2 regions of the Streptomyces sp. NPDC025651 genome follow, and region 2 is predicted to be linked to the other one. Evidence: riboswitches for the same ligand, from Rfam matches in the RefSeq annotation. Region 2 holds a riboswitch; the other holds the start of a gene.

Region 1 (9,210 bases), on a different contig from region 2:
GCCCCACGCGTCGAGCCCGGCGGCCGCGAGCGGCAGCAGTTCGTCGCGTACGAGATCGACGGCCGCCACCTCGGCGGTGCCGCCGAGCCTGCCGCGCCGCGGCCACTGCAGCCGGGCGTCGATGCCGTGCCGGCAGGCGATGTCGAAGTTGCGGGCCGCGGCCTCGAAGGGAAGCCGGGACCACACGGGCCGCGCCTCCTCGGCGAGCGCCCGCACGAGGCCGTAGTAGAAGGCGGCGTTGGCGATGACGTCGGTGATGGTGGGCCCCGCGGGCAGCACGCGGTTCTCCACGCGCAGATGCGGGACGCCGTCGGCGATGCCGTACACCGGGCGGTTCCAGCGGTACACGGTGCCGTTGTGCAGGACCAGTTCACCGAGCCGCGGCACTCCGCCCGCGTCGAGGACGCCCAGGGGGTTCTCCTCGTCCATCAGCGGCAGCAGCGCGGGGAAGTAGCGCAGGTTCTCCTCGAACAGGTCCAGCGGCCCGGTGATCCACCGCTCCCCGAACCAGGTACGCGGCCGCACCCCCTGGACCTGCAACTCGGGCGGGCGCGTGTCGGTGGACTGCAGGAACAGCGGCGGCCGCGACTCGCGCCACAGCTCACGGCCGAACAGGAACGGCGCGTTGGCCCCCACGGCGATCTGGGCCGCGGCGACGGCCTGCGCCGCGTTCCACACGTCGGCGAACCGGCCGGGGGTGACCTGCAGATGCAGCTGCACGGAGGTGCACGCCGCTTCGGGCGCTATCGAGGCCGAGGTGCAGGTGAGCCGCTCCACGCCCTCGATGTCCAGGGCGAAGCGCTCACCGCGCGCCGCCACGATCTGGTCGTTCAGGAGGGCGTAGCGGTCGACGTCGGAGAGGTTCGCGGAGACGAGGTCGGCCCGGTTCAGGGTCGGCAGAATACCGATCATGACAATGCCGGCAGAGAGCTCGTTCGCTTTCCTGTGGGCGTAGTTGAGCCCGGTGCGCAGCTCTTCGGCGAGCTGGTCGAGAACGCGTCCACCGAGCCGGTGCGGGGCAATGTTCACTTCCAGATTGAACATTCCGAGTTCGGTCTGGAAATCCCGGCTCGCGATGCGCTCGAGAACCTGCGCATTCAACATTCTCGGCAGTCCGTCGGGCCCGGCGAGATTCAGCTCGATCTCCATGCCCATCAGATTCTTGGGACGATCGAAGCGCCCCTCTTCCAACAGTCGCTCCAGACCCGTCAGACACTCCCGGAGCTTCTTGCGGTAGAGGTGCCGGTCGGTCAGGTCGAACGTGCCCGCCACGACCTTCTCGCCCATCGGAGCGTCCCTCCTCGATCGGGCAGCCAAGGGTCCGGCCGCTGTGTACGGGGGATGATGCCCAGCCAATGTGATCGATAACGCCCCGCGCGGGCCCGTGGACCAGTACGCTCGACACCGTTGCGGTCCGGCACATTCACCGGGCATGCGGCATGGTGAAGATTCCCTTCCGAAGTACCTGGTCAAAACTACCGACGGGAATCGGCCGACCGCTCGCCTCGGGTAATCCGAGGTCACGGAAGCGGGGCCGTCGCGAAATCGGGATAAAACCCTCACAAGAACGGCCGGTTAAGGCCTTGCTCACAATATCGGGCACGTCTAGACGAAACACCGCCCGAACACGCCTCGTATAAACTCCGCAATCTAGGCAGAGAGTTGGCGCTCGCGGTCCCCGGCCCCCGCCCCTCTGACCCAGATGTCCCAGAGCTGACAGCGCCGTCACGCACCTGCCCCCGCTCCACCGTGCCTGTCGAACGAGAGAGGCGACCCACCATGCCGCTGCATGTCCCCCCGGCTCCCGCGCCCGCCCTGCGCAGCGTCCTCGCGGCACTCGGTTCCCCCACGGCCGTACGCGAGGCACGCACGCCGTCCCTGCGGGCCGCCCAGGGCCCGACGAGCCCGGAACTCCCGCTGCCCGTCCACGTGTTGGACCGCATCACCCCCGAGGGCACCGCGCCCACCCGCCTCGCCGGCTGGCGCTTCCTGATCCGCTGCGGCGAGCGCGCCCTCGCCGCGGCCGACACGATGCTCACTCCGGACGGCTGGGCCTTCTCGCACTTCTTCGAAGGCCCGTACATCGCCTCCACCGAGCGCGCTCTGCGCCACGCCGAGGCGATGCCGATGGCGTGCCAGCCGCGCCTGCTCTCCGTGCCCGAGCTCTACATGCTCACGCTCTGGCTGCACCGCGACTGCACGGACGACGGTGCCGAGGGCCCCCTGGCCGCCACCGACCTGCTCGTCCCGCTCGCGCCCGCCCCGCCCGGTATCGCGGCCCACCGCCCGCACCGCGTCGCCGAACTGCTTCCGATGCTCAACCACCGCCTGGCGCCGGCGCCGCTCCTCGGCTCACCCGCCTGACGGAACCCCTCGCGCTTCCTGTGCCCCGCGGTGCCCGGCCGCGGGGCACAGCGCTGCCCACCCAGGTGGACTAGCCCAGAGGGGCCACCCCGAACCACCCGAAGAGACAGGGGAGTTGGGCTGAACCGTCCGGCCGGGTGATACGTCATTAAGCAGTAGGAGCCGCTGCAGCAAAATCCCTGCGGATTGACAGGCTGTGGGGCAACACTGGGATCGGACCGACTACAACGGGGGGCGGTTATGAACACCGCATCGAGTCACAGGACCGACGTCACAGCCATCTCATCGCAGCGAAAGAACCCTTCCATGTGCCAGCACCAACCACCGTGCCCGACAGCCGACTCCGCCGACCGGGAAGCCGCGCTCCTCACGGCAAGCCACCCGGAGCAGGGCTGGAGCCTGCTGTGCAACGGCGTCCTGCTCTTCGAGGACACCGGTGAGCTGCTGCCGGACGGCCAGATCATCGCCCCGCACCGACCGCTGGGCACCGACCAGGTCATGACAGCCGCCTGAGCACGAGGGCACATCCGCACGACCGCACCGCGCGCGACGCACCACCGAAGAACACAAGACGCACCACCGAAAGACGAGGGGCCGGCCCGGAGAGACTCTCCGAACCGGCCCCACCGCATGCCCGCACGCGCGGGCACGGGATCAGTCCTCGTACGCATCCAGCGGCGGGCAGGAGCAGACCAGGTTCCGGTCGCCGTACGCCTGGTCGATGCGGCGCACCGGCGGCCAGTACTTCTCCGAGGCCGACACGCCGGCCGGGAAGACGGCCTCCTCGCGGCTGTAGCCGTGCTCCCACTCACCGCTCAGCGCGGCGGCGGTGTGCGGGGCGTTCCGCAGCGGGTTGTCGTCCGCGGCCCACTCCCCGTTCCCGACCTTCTCGATCTCCCGGCGGATGGCGATCATCGCCTCGCAGAACCGGTCGATCTCGTTCAGGTCCTCGCTCTCCGTCGGCTCGATCATCAGCGTCCCCGCGACCGGGAACGACATGGTCGGCGCGTGGAAGCCGTAGTCGATGAGCCGCTTGGCGATGTCGTCCACGCTGACGCCGGTCTCCTTGGAGAGCGGACGCAGATCGATGATGCACTCGTGCGCGACGAGGTCGCCGGGGCCGGTGTAGAGCACCGGGAAGTGCGGCTCCAGCCGCTTGGCGATGTAGTTCGCCGACAGGACGGCGACCTGGGTGGCGCGCTTGAGCCCCTCGCCGCCCATGAGGCGTACGTACGACCAGGAGATCGGCAGGATCCCGGCCGATCCCCACGGCGCCGCGGAGATCGGGCCGACACCGGTGTCGGGACCTGCCGCGGGCTGCAGCGGGTGGTTGGGCAGGTACGGCGCGAGGTGCTGGCGCACACCGACCGGGCCGACGCCGGGGCCGCCGCCGCCGTGCGGGATGCAGAAGGTCTTGTGCAGGTTCAGGTGCGAGACGTCGCCACCGAAGTGCCCCGGCTTGGCAAGGCCCACCAGGGCGTTGAGGTTGGCGCCGTCGACGTACACCTGGCCGCCGGCCTCGTGCACCTCGGCGCAGATGTCGGCGACGTGCTCCTCGAACACACCGTGCGTCGACGGGTACGTGATCATCAGCACCGACAGCTCGTCGCGGTGCTTCTCGATCTTGGCGCGCAGGTCCGCGACGTCGATCTCGCCGTCGTCGGCGGTCTTCACGACGACGACCTTCATGCCGGCCATGACGGCGCTCGCCGCGTTCGTGCCGTGCGCGGAGGACGGGATGAGGCAGACGGTGCGCTGCTCGTCGCCGTTGGCGCGGTGGTAGCCGCGCACGGCGAGCAGTCCGGCGAGCTCGCCCTGCGAACCGGCGTTGGGCTGCAGCGAGACCTTGTCGTACCCGGTGACCTCGGCGAGCCGCTCCTCCAGCTCACGGATGAGCGTGAGGTAGCCCTGCGCCTGCTGCGCGGGCGCGAAGGGGTGCAGCTGGCCGAACTCGGGCCAGGTGACCGGCTCCATCTCGGTGGTCGCGTTGAGCTTCATCGTGCAGGAGCCCAGCGGGATCATGCCGCGGTCGAGCGCGTAGTCGCGGTCGGCGAGCTTGCGCAGGTAGCGCAGCATCGCGGTCTCGGAGCGGTGCTGGTGGAAGACCGGGTGCGCGAGGTAGTCGTCACCGCGCAGCAGGGCCTCGGGCAGCGTGTCCGCGACCTCGGCGTCGAGCGCCTCGACGTCCGCCTCGACCCCGAAGGCCCCCCACACGGCGGTCAGTTGCTTGCGCGTGGTGGTCTCGTCGCAGGCGATGGAGACGTGGTCGGCGTCGACCTGGTGGATGTTCACGCCGCCTTCGCGGGCGGCGGAGACGAGCTCGTCGGCCTTGCCGGGAACCCGCACGGTCAGCGTGTCGAAGTACGCGCCGTGCACGACCTCGACGCCACCGGCGGTGAGCCCCGCGGCGAGCAGCGTCGCGTACCTGTGGGTGCGCCGCGCGATGGCCCTGAGCCCCTCGGGCCCGTGGTAGACGGCGTACATTCCGGCCATGACGGCGAGCAGCACCTGGGCGGTACAGATGTTGCTGGTGGCCTTCTCACGGCGGATGTGCTGCTCGCGGGTCTGCAGCGCGAGCCGGTAGGCCTTGTTGCCGTCCGCGTCGACGGAGACGCCGACGAGCCGGCCGGGCAGGCTGCGCGCGAACTTCTCGCGCACCGCCATGTACCCGGCGTGCGGACCGCCGAAGCCCATCGGGACACCGAAGCGCTGCGTCGTACCGACGGCGATGTCGGCGCCGAGCTCACCGGGCGAGGTGAGCAGCGTCAGGGCGAGCAGGTCGGCGGCGACGGTGACGACGGCACCGAGCTCGTGCGCTTGGTCGATGAGCGGCTTGATGTCGCGTACGACGCCGGAGGCGCCCGGGTACTGGACGAGCACGCCCACGACACCGCGCTCGGCGACCTCTGCGGGAATGCCCTCGCTCAGGTCGGCGACGACGATCTCGACGCCGGTCGGCTCGGCACGGGTCCGCATCACGGCGACGGTCTGCGGCAGAGCATCGGCGTCAACGACGAAAACGCCGTTCTTGACCTTGCCCATGCGCCGGGACAGGGCCATGGCCTCGGCGGCGGCGGTGCCCTCGTCGAGGAGCGAGGCCCCGGAGGTGGGCAGGCCGGTCAGCTCGGCGACCATCGTCTGGAAGTTGAGCAGCGCCTCGAGCCGCCCCTGCGAGATCTCGGGCTGGTAGGGCGTGTAGGCCGTGTACCAAGCCGGGTTCTCCATGACGTTCCGCAGGATCACCGGCGGGGTGAAGGTCCCGTAATAGCCCAGCCCGATCATGGAATCGAGGACCTGGTTCCGGTCCGCGAGGGAGCGCAGCTCGGCGAGGACCTCGGCCTCGGTGCGCGCGCCGGGCAGGTCGAGCGCCTCGGCGTTCTTGATCACATCCGGCACCGCGGCGGCGGTCAGCTCGTCGAGCGAGCCGTACCCGACCTGGGCGAGCATCTTGGCCCGCGCTTCCGCATCGGGCCCGATGTGCCGCTGCTCGAAGGGGATGCCCTGTTCGAGCTCGGAGAGCGGGATGCGATTGGTGGCAGTCATTGCGGAGGCCTCCTGGTCTGCGCGACCTACGAGGGGTACCCCGGCGCGGGTACCCGGACGGCCTCCCCCTCTGTCATCTCAACCTGAGAGCTTCACAGGCCCGTCCGTGGACAGTCCTGCTTTCACCGTCGGTGAGGGAGGATCCCGGGCGTGCCCGCCCGACGCCCGCCCTGCTTTCCAGAGTGACCTCGTCCGTGCGGTACGGGTGCCTGAGAGTTTCCGGGGAGGATTTGCTCCTTCGGCGCCTCCGGGAATCGCGTTCCGGAGAGCTCTCCCGCACGGGGTCAGCAGCCAGCCGCCAGCCTACCAGCGAGGACCATGGCCGATCCCTCGAGTGGCCGCCTGCCCCGAAGTGCTCTTTCGTAGTGAGTACGAGCGATTAAAGATGAGTTACGCCCAAATCCGACACCCCGCGATCAGCTGGAGGGCCCGTGCAGACCGACATCGATCCGCGCAATCTGATCGGCCGCAAGGCGTTCGACCGGAACGGGGCGAAGATCGGCACGATCGACGAGGTCTATCTCGACGATGCCACCGGCACCCCGGAGTGGGCGGCCATACGCACCGGCCTGTTCAGCCGCGACGCCTTCGTCCCGCTGGAACCGAGCGAACTGGTCGACGACGGCACCCTGCGCATCCCCTTCGACCGAGCCCTGATCAAGGACGCCCCGGACTTCGGAGTGGGCCGCCACCTCTCCCCGGAACAGGAACTCCAGCTCTACCACCACTACGGCCTGGACATCACACCCCCGCAGCCCCCGCCCCCCGACACGACGTTCGGCCAGATAGCAGGAACAGACACCCCCTGACCCACCGACCGGCCCCACGTCCGCCGAGGACATCCCACAGCTCCTGTCGCCGCCCGAGCGTCACCGCGGCCCGCCACCCCCGCAAGACCACCACCAGAACCCGCTCCCACCCCAGTACCCCCTGCTCCCTCCTGCCCCTACGTCCCTCCCACCACCTGCGGCGCCTCCCCCTGCCCGGCGACATCCGAGGACGGCCGTCCCGGAGCCACGGCCAGGACGTGCCCCATGGCATCCGCCCCGCCCAGCTCACCCCTCTCCGCCAACTCCCCACCCACCAGCGGCAACGGCTCCGCCGACGCCAGATCCGGGTCATCCGTCCTGAACGTCCGCACGCGCCCCGGCTCCGACCACGGCGTCTCGAAGCGCACGGTCACCCGGCCGAGGCCGCTCCCCTGCACCCACCCGTGCCCGTACTCGGCGTGCCGCACATCGTGCCCGGCCGCCCACCGCCGCTCGACCAGGGCCACGGGCTCCGCACCGCCCCCGTCCTCCACCGGCCGTGCCTCGTCATCCGCCTCGCCCCCGAGCTCCACCTCCCCGGCCGCCTCCACCTCGCCCTCGGCCTCAGCGGCCTGCGCCTGCGCGAAGAGGTCCTCCTGCGTGTAGTCAGCAAGCCCCGTGACGCCCACCCCCAGCAGCCGAACACCCCCGGTGGTGTCCACGGACTCCAGCAGCCGCGCCGCCGCCTCCCGCACCACTCCAGGGTCGTCCGTGGGCCCTCTCAGCGTCTCGGAACGCGTCAGCGTCGAGAAGTCGAACCGCCGCACCTTCAGCACGATGGTCCGCCCGGAGTGCCCCGCGGCCCGCAACCGCTGCACGCACCGGTCGGCGAGCCGCGCGACCTCGGTCCGCACCCGCACCCGGTCATGGATGTCCACGTCGTACGTGTCCTCGACGCTGACCGACTTCGTGTCCCGCTCGGCCACCACCGGCCGCTCGTCGTGCGCGAGCGCCATCGCGTACAGCGAGCCCCCGTGCGCCTTGCCCAACAGCCGTACGAGCTCGTCCTCGCCGGCCTCCGCGAGCTCCTCGACCGTGGTGATCCCGGCCCGCCGCAGATGGTCCCCGGTGGCCGGCCCCACCCCGGGCAGCGTCCGCACCGGCATCGGCCCCAGCAACGCCCTCTCGGTGCCCGGCGCTATCAACCGCAGCCCGTCCGGCTTCGCCTCCTCGGAGGCGATCTTCGCCAGCATCTTGGAGACGGCGAGCCCCACCGACCCGGTGAGCCCGGTGACCGCCCTGATGTCCGCCCGCAGCCGCTCCCCCACGGCCCTGGCCGACGCCTCGTCGTCGGCGACGCCCCCCGCCTCCAGGTCCACGAAGGCCTCGTCCAGACTGAGTGGCTCCACCAGCGGCGACAGCTCCCGCAGCAGCCCCATCACCTGCTCGCTGACCTCGCGGTACAACCCGAAGCGCGGCACAAGATAGGCGGCGTTGGGCGCCAGCCTGCGCGCCTGCCCCATCGGCATCGCCGAGTGCACACCGAACCGCCGCGCCTCATAGGAAGCGGTGGCCACCACACCCCGCGGCCCGAGGCCGCCCACCACCACGGCCTTGCCGCGCAGGCTCGGCTTCGCGGCCTGCTCCGCGGACGCGTAGAAGGCATCCATGTCCAGATGCAGAATCGTCGGCGCGCTTCTCACATCTCCGATGCTGCCCTACGCCACTGACAACGCGGCCTCAGACGGCCCTGTTGCGCCGTCTGGCCAGCTCGTCGGCGGGGTTGTGCCCGACAAGCGTCTCGCCGGTGTCGATGCGCTCCCCGTGCAACTGGGACAGCGCGGCCTCGACATCCCGCCAGACGACCCCCACGGCGATCCCGAAGACCCCCTGCCCACCCTGGAGCAGATCGTGGACCTCGCTGGGCGACGTGCACTCGTACACCGTCGCGCCGTCGCTCATGAGCGTCATCCGCTCGAGGTCACGGAACCCGCGCTCCCGCAGGTGCTGGACGGTCGTGCGAATGTTCTGCAGCGACACCCCGGTGTCCAGGAACCGCTTCACGACCTTGAGGACGACCACGTCGCGGAAGCTGTAGAGCCGCTGCGTACCGGAACCGCCCGCGGCACGCACACTGGGCTCGACCAGACCGGTCCGTGCCCAGTAGTCGAGCTGTCGGTACGTGATGCCCGCGGCCGCGCACGCGGTGGGACCGCGGTAGCCGATCTGCTCGGAATGCTCGAACGTAGCGTCCCCGCCCCCCTGGACCGCCATCGGTCGTTTCGGAGAGTGATCGGCCGCGCTGCCGTGGAGCGGAAACGGACCGCCCATCGCCGTACCGTCGCCGCTGCTTCTCACGCCGACCTCCCTCCTTGACCTGCCTTCTCGACGGTAGGCAGTCGCCAGGGGCTCGTCAACGATCGCCACACTCGGCACGCCGAGTGATAATCACCCTGAGAGTGGTTTCCCGTACCTCACCGCGGGGAAAGGCTAGCCGAATGGTCCGACGCGGGCCGCCGGAAAGCGGCTCACTGGCTGTTGGTACCGAAGTCCT
Region 2 (9,210 bases):
GCATGCCGATCGCGCCGGCCGCGAGCAGGAAGCGGACCACGTCCTCCTCGTCGGCGCCGGGCACAAAGTTCATGTAGTAGTGCAGGACCGCGGGGATGATGCCCGCGGCGCCGTTGGTGGGGGCCGTCACGACGCGGCCGCCCGCGGCGTTCTCCTCGTTCACGGCCATGGCGTAGAGCGTGATCCACTCCATGGCGCGGGCCTGCGGGTCGCCCTCGGCGCGCAGCTGCCGCGCCGAGTTGGCCGCGCGGCGGCGGACCTTGAGGCCGCCGGGCAGGATGCCCTCGCGGGACATGCCGCGCGAGACGCAGGACTGCATGACGCCCCAGATGTCGAGGAGGCCCGCGCGGATCTCCTCCTCGGTGCGCCAGGCCTTCTCGTTCTCCAGCATCAGCGCGGAGATGGACAGGCCGGTCTCGGAGGCCAGGCGAAGCAGCTCGTCACCCGTGCGGAAGGGGTGCTTGAGGACGGTGTCGTCCGGCACGATCGGGTTCTGGCCGTCCACCGCGTCCTCGTCGACCACGAAGCCGCCGCCCACCGAGTAGTACGTCTTCTCCAGGACGAGGGAGCCCTCACGGTCGTACGCGAAGATCGTCATGCCGTTGGCGTGGTAGGGCAGGGCCTTGCGGCGGTGCAGGATCAGGTCTTCGTCGAAGTCGAAGTCGATCTCGTGCATGCCCAGCAGGTTGATGCGGCCGCTGTCCTTGATCTCCTCGACGCGGTCGTCGGCGGATTCGACGTTCACCGTGCGCGGCGACTCGCCCTCAAGGCCCAGCAGGACGGCCTTGGGGGTGCCGTGCCCGTGGCCGGTGGCGCCGAGCGAGCCGTACAGCTCGGCCCGTATCGCCGTGGTGTGGGCCATCAGGCCCTCGTTCTTGAGGCGGCTCGCGAACATGCGGGCGGCGCGCATCGGACCGACCGTGTGGGAGCTGGACGGGCCGATGCCGATCGAGAACAGGTCGAAGACCGAGATGGCCACGGAAAACTCCAATGGTGGTTGGTAGACGCCGTTGTCTGCCGGGGTGGTGCAGAAGAACAAGGCGGTGCAGGAACTACAGGCGGGACTGAAAGAGCGCGGGACGTGGTGCGGGGCACCCCGCTCACTGTGCTCACTGTCCAGTGTGCGGGGTGCCCCGACGTTTCGTACGTACGAACAAAAGCGTACGAAACTACTTCAGGCCGGGGTACAGCGGGTGCTTGTCGGCCAGAGCGGTCACGCGGGCCTTCAGGGCCTGGGCGTCGAAGCCCGGCTTGAGGGTCTCGGCGATGATGTCGGCGACCTCGCGGAAGTCGTCGGCGTCGAAGCCGCGCGTGGCGAGCGCCGGGGTGCCGATCCGCAGGCCCGAGGTGACCATCGGGGGGCGCGGGTCGTTCGGGACCGCGTTGCGGTTGACCGTGATGCCGACCTCGTGGAGGCGGTCCTCGGCCTGCTGGCCGTCGAGCTCGCTGTTCCGCAGGTCGACGAGGACCAGGTGCACGTCCGTGCCGCCCGACAGGACGTCCACGCCGACGGCCTTGGCGTCGTCCTGGACCAGACGCTCGGCCAGGATGCGGGCGCCGTCCAGGGTGCGCTGCTGGCGCTCCTTGAAGTCGTCGGAGGCCGCGACCTTGAAGGAGACGGCCTTCGCGGCGATCACGTGCTCCAGCGGGCCGCCCTGGAAGCCGGGGAAGACAGCGGAGTTCAGCTTCTTCGCGAAGTCCTTGTTGCGGGCCAGGATGATGCCGCCGCGCGGGCCGCCGAGCGTCTTGTGCGTGGTGGAGGTGACCACGTCCGCGTACGGCACCGGGTTGGGGTGCAGACCTGCGGCGACCAGACCGGCGAAGTGCGCCATGTCGACCCACAGGTACGCGCCGACCTCGTCGGCGATCCGGCGGAACTCGGCGAAGTCCAGCTGGCGCGGGTAGGCGGACCAGCCCGCGATGATGACCTTGGGGCTGTTCTCCTTGGCCAGGCGCTCGACCTCGGCCATGTCGACCAGACCGGCCTCGTCCACGTGGTAGGCGACCACGTTGAACTGCTTGCCGGAGAAGTTCAGGCGCATGCCGTGGGTGAGGTGGCCGCCGTGCGCCAGGTCCAGGCCGAGGATCGTGTCGCCGGGCTGGGCGATCGCGAAGAGGGCGGCCTGGTTGGCGGAGGCGCCGGAGTGCGGCTGGACGTTGGCGTACTCGGCGCCGAACAGGTCCTTGACCCGGTCGATCGCGATCTGCTCGGTCACGTCCACGTGCTCACAGCCGCCGTAGTAGCGGCGGCCGGGGTAGCCCTCGGCGTACTTGTTGGTGAGGACGGTGCCCTGGGCCTCCATGACGGCGACCGGAGCGAAGTTCTCCGAGGCGATCATTTCCAGGGTGGACTGCTGGCGGTGGAGCTCGGCGTCGACGGCGGCGGCGACGTCCGGGTCCAGTTCGTGGAGAGGGGTGTTCAGAAGCGACATCACACGATCCCTATCGGTATGGGTCAGCCGGCGGTGAAGGCGGTGTACTCATCGGCGGACATCAGCTCGTCCGGCTCGTCCGTGATGCGCACCTTGAACAGCCAACCGCCCTCGAACGGGGCGGAGTTGACCAGCGACGGGTCGTCCACGACGTCCTGGTTGGCGGCGACGACCTCGCCGGTCACCGGGGCGTAGAGGTCGCTGACCGACTTGGTCGACTCCAGCTCGCCGCAGGACTCGCCCGCGGTCACCGTGTCACCGACCTCGGGGAGCTGGGCGAAGACGACGTCACCGAGCGCGTTGGCCGCGTGCTCCGTGATGCCGACCGTCGCCACGCCGTCCTCGGTGGCCGAGAGCCACTCGTGCTCCTTGCTGTAACGCAGCTGCTGGGGGTTGCTCATGACGTGAATTCTCCTGTACGCGGGTGGGTGCTGCGGAACGAGAAAGATGTGCGGGGGGTCACTTCCGGGATGCCTGGGACGGACGGTCCGGAAGCGACGCCGTCACTTCTGGCGCTTGTAGAACGGCAGCGCCACGACCTCGTAGGGCTCGTGGGCGCCGCGGATGTCGACGCAGACACCCGATGAAGACGCAGCGCCGGGGGCCGCGTGCTCGGCGTCGACGTACGCCATCGCGATCGGCTTGCCGAGCGTCGGCGACGGGGCGCCGGAGGTGACCTCGCCGATCACCTTGCCGTCCGCGACCACCGAGAAGCCCGCGCGAGGGACGCGACGGCCCTCGGCGATCAGGCCGACCAGCTTGCGCGGGGGAGCGGTCTCGGCGCGCTCGGCGGCGGCCGCGAGCGCCGCGCGCCCCACGAACGTCTCCGACTGCGAGGTCTTCTCGAACTTCACGACCCGGCCGAGGCCCGCGTCGAACGGGGTCAGCCCCGCGGTCAGCTCGTGCCCGTACAGCGGCATGCCCGCCTCCAGGCGCAGCGTGTCGCGGCAGGAGAGCCCGGCGGGCACCATGCCGACGGGGGTGCCCGCCTCCATCAGCGCGTTCCACAGCTTCTCCGCGTCACCGGGGGAGACGAAGAGCTCGAAGCCGTCCTCGCCGGTGTAGCCGGTGCGGGCGATCAGCGCGGGCACGCCCGCGACGGTGCCGGGCAGGCCCGCGTAGTACTTCAGGCCGTCCAGGTCGGCGTCCGTGAGTGACTTCAGGATGCCGGGGGACTCGGGGCCCTGGACGGCGAGCAGTGCGTACGCGTCGCGGTCGTCGCGGACCTCGGCGTCGAACTTCTCGACGCGGTTGCTCAGCGCGTCCAGGACGACCTGCGCGTTCGAGGCGTTGGCGACGACCATGTACTCGGGGGCCTCGGTCTCGCCGAGGCGGTAGACGATCAGGTCGTCCAGGATCCCGCCGTCCTCGGCGACGATCATGGTGTAGCGGGCACGGCCGACGCCGATGGAGCCGATGTTGCCGACCAGCGCGAAGTTCAGGAAGTCCGCCGCCTCGGGGCCGGTGACGGTGATCTCGCCCATGTGCGACAGGTCGAAGAGACCGGCCTTGGTGCGCACGGCGTTGTGCTCGTCGCGCTCGCTGGCGTACCGCAGCGGCATGTCCCAGCCCGCGAAGTCGGTCATGGTCGCGCCGAGCGCTCGATGCACGGCATCGAGGGAGGTCAGACGGGGGGCAGTGCTCATGAAGGGAACTCCCAGGGCATGACGGGCGAGGACGATCCTCCCCATCTGTCATCGGAACCTGAGAGGTTCGCCGCGAGCGTCCCGGAACGCGGGACGCACGGCTTGCACCTTGGGTGGGGCCACCGGGGCGGCCCGCTTTTCAGATGTGCCTCGCCCGCGCGGTACGGGGCCTGAGAGATTCAAGGGAGGAACTTGCTCCTTCGGCGCCCCGGGCACGCGCTGCGTGCTGGCTCCGGGGACTCTCCCGCGCGGATTCAAACGGCCGGTATGGAGTTGGCGCGCACATCATTGCACGCGACTCTGTCCAGGGGGACCCGTGCCCGGTCACGGTTCGGACGGCCCCGGAACGCTCTTGTGCCGCATTACCTTCTCTTTACACTTGCTGGGGAGGCAGTACGTGACCGCTATGGGGAGGCCGATCACGGTGCACAGCAGGACCAGTGTCTATGCCACTACCACGGGGGTGGCGCTGCCCGGGCAGGCCGCCGCCCCGGCCCGGGAGAGCTGCGGCCCGCTTCCCCTGGCCGTCGTCCGCGATCTGCGGCGGCGGGCGGGCCACAGCCCGCACCGCCTCACCTTCGGCGAGGGCGACCTGGTCGTCGTCTCCGGGCTGCCCGGCGGGGGCAAGTCCACGCTGATGCGGCAGGCCGTCACGGGCCCGCGCATCGACTCCCAGGACACCCGCGACCGCTGGTCCGCCCGCATGCCCCGCCTCGTGCCGTACGCGGTCTACAGACCCCTGGTCCGCCTCGCGCACTACGCCGGACTGCGCCGCACCCTGCGCTCCGGGGCGAGCGTCGTCGTGCACGACTGCGGCACCCAGGCCTGGGTGCGCCGCTGGCTCGCCCGCGAGGCCGCCCGGCGCGGCAGGGCCCTGCACCTGCTCCTGCTCGACGTCCCCGCGGACACCGCGCTGCAGGGCCAGCGAGAGCGCGGCCGCGGCGTGTCCCGGTACGCCTTCGCGCGGCACCGCAGGACGATCGGCCGCCTGGTCGACGCCGCCGAGCGGGGCGACCTGCCGCGCGGCTGCGGCTCGGCGGTGCTGCTCGACCGCGCGGCGGCGCGGGTGCTGCGGGGGATCGCCTTCGACGGGGACCGGTAGCGCGGGGGAGGGGCCGGATGGCGCGAAGGGGCCCGCGCCATCCGCCGGCGCGGGCCCCTGTCGCGTACGAGTACAGGTACGAGCACGTCTGTGCGTACGCGTACGTCGTCTCCGTACGTCTTCTCCGTACGGCTACGTCAGAACGGCAGCCCCGGGATCTTCGGCAGGCCGGGGATCGACGGGGCGGCCGGGGCCTGGGGCAGGCCCGGGACCTTCGGCACCTCCGGCAGGCCCGGGACCTTCGGCGCCTCCGGCAGCTTCGGCAGGCCCTCGGTCAGCTTGCCGAGGCCGACCTTGACGAGCAGGTCGATGGCGAGGTTCGGCACGGCGCTCAGGGCGAGCACGACCTTGCCGAGGTCGGCCGACGCCGCCGCCTTCAGGAGCCCGTCGACCTCGGCCTTCAGCTTGGCCTCGGCCTCGACGACCGGGTCGTCGCCCTTGGGCTTCGGCTCCGGGTCGGCCGCGCGCACGGCGCCGACCGCCGAGAGCACCCGGTCCATGGCGGCGTCCACGGCGGCGCTGTGGGTCTGGTCGGCCGTGCCGTCGGCGGTGCGCGTGGCGAGCTCGTCGATGGCCGCGTACAGGGCGTCGAAGCCCTGCTCGACCATGAGCGCGCGGTCCTCGGCGCTGCTCGAGACGGACGCCGCGGCGAAGGCGGGGGCCGCGGTCATGGCGACGGCGCCGGCGGTCAGGGAGACGGAGACGGCGAGGGCGGTGACGGTCCTGCTGAGTCGCATGGGAGGTCCTTTTCTCTGGTGTGTCCACTACTGGGGGGATGGCGGGAGTTGGGGGGCTGCCGGGACCTCGGGGGCCGGCGGCAGCGAGTCGATCCACTGGGTCAGGCCGACGGCGAACAGCAGGTCGTTCGCGGCCTTCGGTACGGTCTGCAGGGAGCCGATGACCTTGATCCAGTCGCCCTCAGAGGCGGCCGCGACCAGGCCTTCGACCTCCTTCTTCAGGGCGGTCCGCGCGGCGCCGGGCCAGGTGCCCGGCTGCGCGGTGTCCGGCGTGGGAGCGCCGAGCAGGGTGTCGAGCTCGGCGCTGACCTTCGCCAGACCGTCGGGGTTGATCCAGCCGCCGAAGGAGGTGTCGAGGAGGTACTGGCACGCCTCCAGGAGCGACTCCAGGTCCTGCACCGTGCGGGGCACGGCCGGTTCGGCGGGACGCGCGGCGGCCGGGCCTGCCGCACCGAGCAGCAGGGCCCCGCAGAGGGACGCGCTGACGGCGAGCGAGGCGGTCCTGCGCGATCTCATGAGCAGGGTCCTTTCGGCGGGAGGCACGGGTGCCGGAAGGGGAGCGGCACTAGGGCCACCCTCGAAGCGGCGACTACGGCTCGCAACCAGACGGAAGCGGAGCGTGTCCATTTGGGTGCACGCGTCCGGCCCCCGGCCGCCCGGCGTTAGGGTTCGAGCCGCAGGCAGAGCGGTCGCGAGCAGGGGTTGGACAGATGGACTTTCCGGGGCAGGCACACGCCCATCCGTATGGCGGATGGCCGGGCAACGAACTCGAGGAGGTCCTCGCGGCCTCCCTCGGCGGCCCCGCGGCGCCGTCGGCGGGTGCCCGGATCGTGGAGGTCCTCGGCCGCAGCCGGATCTGGGTCCCGCTGCCGAACGGCGGCGGCCCCGACAGCGGCACCCTGGACCTGCCGACCCTGGAGATCGAGGGCCAGGCCTACGTCCCCGTCTTCAGCTCCGAGCAGCAGTTCCGCCAGGCCCTCGGCGAGGCCGCGGACCGCATGGGGCACACCGTGGCGCCCGCCGTGGAGTTCGCCCGCGGGCTGCCGCCGCAGCTGGGCATCGCCCTGAACCCGGACGGCACCGTCGGCGTCCCGCTGCCGCCGCCCGCCGTCGCCGAGCTCGCCCGTGCCGGGCGCACGGAGCTGGACGGGCCCGCCACCGGTGGCCGCGTGCGCCTCTACGAGCCGGACTGGCAGGAGGACCCGGTGGACTTCCTGGCCGCCGCCGGGCGGGAGTTCGAGGCCACGGGCGTCGTGCTCGCCGCGCGCCGCTGCCTGGCCACCGTCGAGACGGACGACCCGACCCTGTTCGTCGGCGTCGAGCTGTCCACCTGGGAGGGAGGCGCCCGCGACCTCCCCATGGAGGCCCTCGGCCGCGCGCTCGGCCAGGCCCCCGCCCCGTGGCCGGTGAACCTCGTCCTGCTCGACGTGGCGCAGGATCCGGTGGGCGACTGGCTGCGCGCGCGGGTCCGGCCGTTCTACGTCCGCGGGGCCTGAGGCGCCGTACGTCAAGTCCGTGCCAGGATCGCCGCTTAAGCTGGTTGCATTCCTAGGGTCCATCGAGTCGTCGTGAAGGGGCGGTTACGGGTGAGTGCGTCGGGCACGGCCGCGGGCGATGGGGGCTCCCCTGGTCGAGCAGATTCGAGACCTTGGGGAAAGGTCGAGCAGATGCTGCGCCAGGTGACGCCGGGGCGTTACGACGCGTACGAGGCACTGCTGCGCGCGCTCGCCGCCGACCAGGTGTGGATGCTGCTCTGGCACGGCCAGTCCGGATCCCCCGACGCCCAGTACGGGAACATGGAGGTCGAGGGCCTCGGCTACGCCCCGTGTGTGACCTCCGCCCAGGAGCTCTCCGCCAGCGGCTGGAACCGCAGCTACGAAGTGGTGCGCGGCGTCGACGTCGCCCGCACCCTCTACCCCGACCACTACGGCCTCTGGCTCAACCCGCACGCGCCGGGCGGCGGCGTCGGCATCCCCTGGCTCGACCTGCGCCGTATCGCCATGGGTCTGGACCTGCTGCCCGCGGGGCCGCTCAGGCTCTCCGACCCGATCATCGAAATCCCCCAGTTCTACGCCCTGTTGACGCAGAACGCGCACCGCACCCCCGCGGTGCGCTCGCTGCGCAGGGCCTGGGTGCAGCCCGCGCTCGGAGCGCCGTACCTGGCCATCGGTCTCGATGTGTACGACACGTCGCCGCCCTCGGTCGACGCGGTGCGCACGATGATGCAGCAGTCCATCGCCGCCGTCCCGGACGGCCTGCCCGTCTCCACCGTCGCGATGGCCGACGACTACGACCCGGTCGCGATGTGGCTGCGCGCCAACGCCCGCCCGTTCTACGACCGCGAGGCCCAGGCGGCCCCGGCACCCGCCGGCGGGTACGGCTACCCCGCGCAGTACTGACCGGAAATCGCCGCTCGATGCGGCACTGAGCAGCGTCGACGGACGTGATGTCCGTTGTGGTGCGGGTGGGGCCCTATGGGCTTCCGTGACTCCTTGCGCCCCAACTGCCCCGTGTTCGCCCCTCGTTCACCCGCGTCCGGATAACGGAACACCCCGATCAGCATCACGGTTGCGCATCCTTTCCCCCTCAAGCCTGGTAACAGATCGCGACGTGGATGAAGACTCCCGCTCCAGGGGCCTTCGCCCCTGTGTACGACGGACTGATCACGTCGCTACAGCGGCAAGTGCGGGCCGGTCACCACCGGTTGAGAGGGGTCCCTGCCACGATGACGGCACCATTGCATGACACACCTGCGGACGCGGACCCGACCCAGGACGTCGCCCCCGCAGTTGATGCAGGGGTGAAGAAGGTCGAGGGTCGGTCCCTCAAGCAGATCGCCTGGAACCGCCTGAAGCGGGACAAGGTCGCCCTCGCGGGCGGCATCACGGTGCTGGTCCTGGTGGTGATCGCGCTCTTCGCGCCCTTGGTCGTGAGTCTGCTGGGTCACCCGCCCAACGAATTCCACCTGGACGAGCTCGACGACCTGACGGGTCTGCCCAAGGGCGCATTCGGCGGTGTGAGCGGCGACTATCTCTTCGGGGTCGAGCCCAACAAGGGACGCGACGTCTTCAGCCGCATCGTCTACGGCGCGCGGATCTCGCTCCTCGTGGCGTTCCTCGCGGCCCTGGTCGCCGTCGCGCTCGGCACCCTCTTCGGGATCATCGCCGGCTACTTCGGCGGCTGGGTCGACGCGGTCATCAGCCGTGTGATGGACGTGCTGCTCTCCTTCCCGCAGCTGCTCTTCATCATCTCCCTGGTCTCCGTGCTCCCCGACGACCTGCTGGGCCTCACCG

What was found. Region 2 has a riboswitch for glycine ahead of gcvT (glycine cleavage system aminomethyltransferase GcvT). Riboswitches for the same ligand answer to the same signal wherever they lie in the genome.
Region 1: linked by a shared signal. The riboswitch ahead of gcvP (aminomethyl-transferring glycine dehydrogenase) and the one ahead of gcvT (glycine cleavage system aminomethyltransferase GcvT) in region 2 are both predicted to bind glycine.

Annotation. Positions count from the first base shown of each region.
Region 1 covers NZ_JBVHLZ010000015.1:7,992-17,201, reverse strand. The annotation lists gene ACZ4D5_RS37720 (glutamate-cysteine ligase family protein) at 1-1,287, opposite strand, end outside; gene ACZ4D5_RS37715 (hypothetical protein) at 1,780-2,364, shown strand; gene ACZ4D5_RS37710 (DUF5999 family protein) at 2,671-2,877, shown strand; gene gcvP (aminomethyl-transferring glycine dehydrogenase) at 3,019-5,907, opposite strand; glycine riboswitch at 6,095-6,194, opposite strand; gene ACZ4D5_RS37700 (PRC-barrel domain-containing protein) at 6,339-6,716, shown strand; gene ACZ4D5_RS37695 (DNA polymerase IV) at 6,854-8,359, opposite strand; gene ACZ4D5_RS37690 (MerR family transcriptional regulator) at 8,397-9,014, opposite strand; gene ACZ4D5_RS37685 (bifunctional nuclease family protein) at 9,185-9,210, opposite strand, start outside.
Region 2 covers NZ_JBVHLZ010000005.1:523,395-532,604, forward strand. The annotation lists gene ACZ4D5_RS21660 (L-serine ammonia-lyase) at 1-979, opposite strand, end outside; gene glyA (serine hydroxymethyltransferase) at 1,170-2,432, opposite strand; gene gcvH (glycine cleavage system protein GcvH) at 2,456-2,833, opposite strand; gene gcvT (glycine cleavage system aminomethyltransferase GcvT) at 2,936-4,078, opposite strand; glycine riboswitch at 4,114-4,227, opposite strand; glycine riboswitch at 4,228-4,335, opposite strand; gene ACZ4D5_RS21680 (AAA family ATPase) at 4,485-5,180, shown strand; gene ACZ4D5_RS21685 (hypothetical protein) at 5,318-5,917, opposite strand; gene ACZ4D5_RS21690 (hypothetical protein) at 5,945-6,433, opposite strand; gene ACZ4D5_RS21695 (enhanced serine sensitivity protein SseB) at 6,628-7,413, shown strand; gene ACZ4D5_RS21700 (enhanced serine sensitivity protein SseB C-terminal domain-containing protein) at 7,504-8,316, shown strand; gene ACZ4D5_RS21705 (ABC transporter permease) at 8,643-9,210, shown strand, end outside.